One region of the Vibrio jasicida 090810c genome, then DNA from elsewhere that is predicted to be linked to it. Evidence: predicted binding sites of a transcription regulator. Region 1 holds the regulator's gene; the other holds the start of a gene.

What was found. Region 1 encodes MetJ, which represses methionine synthesis genes. Its sites were predicted from a motif close to TTAGACNTNTANANGTCTAA; they were not measured.
Region 2: the regulator MetJ is predicted to act here: its motif matches at 1,150-1,169, upstream of metA (homoserine O-acetyltransferase MetA).

The regions. Positions count from the first base shown of each region.
Region 1 covers NZ_CP025792.1:2,580,290-2,583,449, reverse strand. The annotation lists gene C1S73_RS12355 (bifunctional aspartate kinase/homoserine dehydrogenase II) at 1-298, opposite strand, end outside; gene C1S73_RS12350 (O-succinylhomoserine (thiol)-lyase) at 317-1,477, opposite strand; gene metJ (met regulon transcriptional regulator MetJ) at 1,707-2,027, shown strand; gene C1S73_RS12340 (malic enzyme-like NAD(P)-binding protein) at 2,135-3,160, opposite strand, start outside.
Region 2 covers NZ_CP025792.1:207,805-210,964, reverse strand. The annotation lists gene C1S73_RS01295 (hypothetical protein) at 1-390, opposite strand, end outside; gene C1S73_RS01290 (DUF1330 domain-containing protein) at 744-1,046, shown strand; gene metA (homoserine O-acetyltransferase MetA) at 1,196-2,137, shown strand; gene pilW (type IV pilus biogenesis/stability protein PilW) at 2,286-3,014, shown strand.

The sequences.
Region 1 (3,160 bases):
TGAATTCATCTTGAAGGGAAGCAAGCAGTTGCGTCTGTGCCTCACCTGTTAACAAAGCTTCTACCAATTCAGTTTGGAAGTGTCTCAAGCTTTGTAATGCTTCATGCGCAACACGACCGTCTTTATCTAAACCTTCAAGAAACTCGATCAAGCGATTGGTGGTTTTCCCTGCCGCAGACACCACGACTAAATCATTTTCGGCTGAATACTCTTTTAGTATTTCAACCACACGTAAATAGCATTCGGGGTTGGCTAAACTGCTGCCGCCAAATTTATGCAGCTGACGTTGTACACTCATGACTTTTCTCTCTCCCGATTACTGTGCTGCTTTTAAAAATGCTTGCTCAAGATCGGCGATCAAATCCTGTGCATCTTCAAGACCAACGGATAAGCGCAGTAACTGTTGAGAAACACCAGCTTCAGCTAATGCCGCTTCCCCCATCGCGCGATGTGTCATCGATGCTGGATGACAAATCAAGCTTTCAACCCCACCCAAGGACTCTGCTAACGAAAACAATTCCAGCTCTTTTACAAACACTTTGAGCTGTTCAAATGATCCTGCGAATTCGAAGCTCAACATAGAGCCAAAACCGGATTGCTGCTTCTTGGCGATGTCATGTCCAGGATGCTCTGGCAAACTTGGGTGATAAATCTGTGCAACTAACGATTGAGTCTGTAAGTAAGCAAGTACATCTTGAGAACTTTCTTCATGAACTCGCATTCGCGCACCCAGCGTACGAATTCCTCTTAATGTCATGTAACTGTCGAATGGTGTTCCCGTCGCCCCAATGCAATTGCCCCACCACGCCAGCTCTTCTGCATGCTCTTCACTCTTAGTGATCACCACACCACCAATAACGTCGGAGTGACCGTTAATGTATTTCGTCGTAGAGTGGATAACAAAATCCGCACCTAGCTCCAAAGGCTTTTGGTACACAGGTGTCAAAAAGGTATTGTCCACGGCAACCAGTGCACCGACTTGTTTTGCCTTTTCACACACAGCGGCAATATCGACCACGCGCACAAGCGGGTTTGACGGTGTTTCTAGCAAGATAAGCTTTGGTTTTTTCGCAATCGCCGCATCAAGAGCTTGCTGATCCGACTGATCGACAAACTGCACTTTAAAATCACCCTTGTTCGCACGAGTATTGAAAAGACGATAGGTACCGCCGTAGCAATCGTGCGGCGCTACAATTAGATCATCAGGACCAAGAAACGTCGATACCCAAAGGTTTAATGCTGATGTACCACAGTTAGTGACAACCGCTCCTTTGCCTGATTCAAGCTCGTACAATGCTTGCTCTAGTAAGCCTCGGTTAGGGTTACCAGAACGGGTATAATCGTATTGAGGCACTTCACCGAATGCAGGGAAGCCATAGTTAGTAGAAAGGTAAATAGGTGGTACAACAGCGTTGTATTGGCTGTCTGACTCGATACCAGTGCGTACAGCAATGGTCGCAGGCTTACGGGTGCTCATGGGTGTATCCTTTCACGGGTGGTGACATCTAAATGGGAATGCGCTATATCTAGCTTGTATTGCTCAATTGATTAACACTCTTCCCTAACTATTAACCTCACTTTACTTGTCTAAAAATGAGACGTCAACACTTCTAGACGTCCATATGTCTTTGCTTATGGCAGTAAATGCAGCTAAAATCAGCACCTATATTTATTTTTCTAACTTATTACATTAATGAAGGTGCGCAATGGCTGACTGGAATGGCGAATACATTAGCCCGTATGCTGAGCACGGTAAAAAAAGCGAACAAGTGAAAAAGATTACCGTCTCAATCCCGCTAAAAGTTTTAAAAGTGCTGACTGATGAGCGAACACGCCGCCAGATCAACAACTTACGCCATGCGACTAACAGTGAACTACTGTGTGAAGCGTTCCTACACGCTTACACAGGTCAACCACTGCCAACTGATGAAGATTTGCGTAAAGACCGTCCAGACGATATTCCTACCGAAGCAAAAGCAATCATGACAGCGATGGGAATCGAATTCGAAGCATTCGACGAAGAATAATTGCTTACAAATTCGTCGATGATAGAAGCTGTGCTGGGGACGGTTTCCAAGAACAAAAAAAGGGACGCTCTCGCGTCCCTTTTTTATTTTTAAATTTTACTTTACCACTATTGAGCCATGTAATTCTCTGGCATTTCAATACGTGCCACACCAGAGTCAACCGCAGCTTGAGCCACCGCTTTTGCCACGCGTGGTAGTAGGCGTGAATCCATTGGCTTTGGAATGATGTAGTCAGTTCCGAACTCTAGCTTATCGACGCCAGCTGCTTTTAATACCGCTTCCGGTACTGGCTCTTTCGCCAATTCACGAATCGCGTCAACCGCAGCCAGTTTCATTTCATCATTGATCTCGCTTGCACGAACATCCAATGCGCCACGGAAGATGAATGGGAAACACAATACGTTGTTTACTTGGTTCGGGTAGTCACTGCGACCTGTACCCATGATCAAGTCATCACGCACTTCGTGAGCCAATTCAGGTTTGATTTCTGGATCTGGGTTTGAACATGCGAACACAACTGGCTTGTCTGCCATGAGCTTCAATGCTTCTGCAGGTAGTAGATTTGGACCCGATACACCCAAGAAAAGATCTGCACCTTCAATCACATCTTCCAACGTGCGCTTATCTGTGTTGTTAGCAAACAGCTGTTTGTATTCATTGAGATCATCACGACGCGTGTGGATCACCCCTTTACGATCCAGCATGTAGATCTTCTCGCGCATCGCGCCACATTTGATCAACAGCTCCATACACGCGACTGCCGCCGCACCCGCGCCTAAACAAACAATCGTTGAGTCTTCGAGCTTCTTACCTTGCAGCTCGATTGCATTCAACATACCTGCTGCCGTTACGATCGCTGTACCGTGTTGATCGTCATGGAATACTGGCACGTCACAGCGCTCAATCAGACGCTTTTCAATCTCAAAACAATCTGGTGCTTTGATATCTTCTAGGTTGATACCACCGAATGTATCAGCAATGTTTGCTACTGTGTCGACAAATTCATCGATCGTGCGGTGTTTTACTTCGATATCAATTGAGTCTAAACCAGCAAAGCGTTTGAACAATAGCGCTTTACCTTCCATTACTGGTTTAGAAGCCAGCGGGCCAAGATTACCAAGACCAAGAATAGC
Region 2 (3,160 bases), 1.3 Mb from region 1:
CACACTGCTCTCGACAACCTTTGCTTCATTGCCGACATCAACTTGGTTTGTATTAAACTCAGGTTGCTGAGCAAGTTCAAAGTATATGTGCATATCGATAGGCTCGGGTGTGTTGAGCAGCATCTTGCCGACTTCTCGCTGAAAATGACCATAATTACCAAGCTCTTCCGTTAAACCCAGTCGTTCATAACTGACTAAGTTCGCAAACATGCCATAAGCGTATTGATACCTCGTAGCATCCGCATGCTTTTCATGACCGAGTTGATTTAACGCTTGGTCAATTTCTTCTGGCGAGTAAGCTTCCTTATCGCCAAACTCTTTCAGCAAGAGAGTTGGTACCTGATGCGCAATACTCTGAATCGTCTCTTTCTTTTTAAACATACCGAACATGATGTCCTCCACTGACGATGATGACCCAAACAACGCACTTAAAGCACGCGTCGGTTAGCTGATTAAGGTATTTATTAGTATCACAGCTCAAGAATCATACTAACTTGATATCATAATAACCTACAAATGCTAGCCGACACGTTGCAGTAAGATGTAATCAGAAACCTTGCCGCAATCACAATTGGTCGTTCACTTAATCGGATATTCAATACGCTTTCGTTAAGCGTTATCGTCATCCGATTCCCATTATCAATAGAATCTAAAAAGTGTTTTGCAATCCTTCTTGCTTATCACAATCGCTTTATCTCATTACACTAAAATTCATTGGTCAGAGCACAAATAAGGAGCAAACCGTGACCTATTATTCTGTACTAGATGTAACCCCTACCAGCCAAGACTGGGTACCCGCTTATGTAAACGTTTCAAACGATTTAGTTGAGAAACACGGTGGCAACTACATTGCACGTACTAATGTTCATGAACGGTTGGAAGGAACGGGAGACTCACCAGCCCTTCGAATCATTATCGAATGGCCATCTCGGCAGGCTGCGCTCAATTTTATGAATGACCCAGATTATATTCCGCATCTTAAAGCTCGTACCGAAGGCTCGGTCAGTAATCATTATCTAATTGAAGGTAATGACCAACTTGCTTAGCTATTACGCCCAGTTAACCACTGGGCATTTTGTTTTATTGGGCAAAAGAAATCTTGTGCAAAGTCACATTTCGTATCGACATCCGTAAGCAATTGCGTTAGCTTTAGATGTATAGACGTCTAAAAAGTGAAGCTTAGGGAGAGAAAGCCGTGCCAATTAGAATTCCAGATCAGTTACCCGCTAGCGATGTATTAAGGACAGAGAACATCTTTGTGATGAGCGAGAGTCGAGCGGCAAGTCAGGAAATCCGTCCATTGCGAGTGCTTATCCTCAATTTAATGCCAAAAAAAATTGAGACCGAAACTCAGTTTCTTCGCCTACTTTCAAACAGCCCTCTGCAAGTAAATGTCGAGCTACTGCGTATCGATAATCGTCCAAGTAAGAACACACCAACTGAGCATCTTGATACCTTCTACCGTCAATTTGAAATGGTAAAAGGTAAAAATTTCGATGGCATGATCATTACTGGGGCGCCACTCGGTTTGGTCCAATTTGAAGATGTCATTTATTGGGACCACTTAAAAACCATCATGGAATGGGCAAAAGACCACGTGACCTCCACACTGTATGTGTGTTGGGCAGCACAAGCAGGTTTAAAACTGCTTTACGATTTACCCAAAAAAACCCGCAAAGAAAAGTTATCTGGGGTTTATCATCATAAAATTCACAACCCTTACCACCCAGTTCTGCGTGGTTTTGACGATACTTTCTTGGCGCCACATTCTCGTTATGCAGATTTCTCACGAGAGTTCTTAGAAGAACATACCGATCTCGATATTCTCGCCACGTCTGATGTTGCGGGTGTTTACCTTGCAACAACCAAAGACAAACGTAACGTCTTTGTCACTGGTCATCCTGAATACGACTCTCATACGTTACATAATGAGTACATTCGTGATTTAGGTGAAGGCATGGAGCCCGCTATTCCTGTTAATTATTACCCGAACAACAATCCGGATAACGGCCCTGTCGCAAGTTGGCGTAGCCATGGTCACCTGCTTTTCTCAAACTGGCTAAACTACTGCGTTTATCAACAAACGCCTTACGACCTGGACCATTTCAGCGAAGCCGCCTTTACCAAAGACGATTAATTCACTCGTAGAGATTGTGAACCAAGCCGCCAACTGGCGGCTTTTTCATACGAGTTTGCAAACCTGATCGCATTGTGTTTTTTCCTCATTAGGCTTTTGCACTGTAATTCATATCATGCTGAAAGAATTAGGGATGTGGGAAAGACAAATGAAGATCATAAAACTCAGCGCTCTTATACTGGCGACTCAGTTTGGCCTGCTCGGTTGTGTGACCGTGAATGAAGATGGTAATAGTCCAGTTGTAAAAGCCGACCCGGTCGCCATGGCTGAGTCTCGTATCGCACTTGGTTTGGGATACCTAGACGGTGGCAACATGATCCGAGCACATGATAACTTCCAACAAGCCCTCACCCACGCTCCAAGCTACTACCGTGCTCAGCTTTCTATGGCTCATTATTACGAAACGGTTGGTGAAGACAAAAAAGCAGAAGAGATGTACAAACGTTCTCTGCGACAACATTCCAAAAACGGTAACGTACTTAATAACTACGGCACATTCTTATGTAAGCAAGGAAGTTTTGAGAAAGCGGATAAAATGTTCAACCGCGCCATTGAACAGCCTTATTACTTCCTTATCCCTGCTAGTTATGAGAATGCAGGCTTTTGCGCACTCAAATCCGACAATACAGAAAGAGCAAAATACTATTTCACGCGCGCTATTGATCATGACCCTCACCGTCCAAAATCCATTCTCCAGTTAGCAAAGTTAGAAATAGAAAGCGGCAACTACACAGATGCACGCATTCGTCTTATGCGCTTTAATCAAATGTATGGGGTCAAAAAACCTTCGCTTCGTTTAATGGTTGAACTTGAAGGCGCAGCAGGTAATGAAGCACTTAAAAAGAAATACCAAACACAGCTCAATCGAATGTCTTAACTGTTGAACTTCAGCACACCACTTGGTATTCAGAAACAAAGAATACCAAGTGTTCCTTACTCCGTTTTATTCTTCGTTCATTTCTGCTCAGGGTAATGTAAGCTATTATTTAAAAAAGATTTTTTAGTTAAGGCTAATTTAGCACA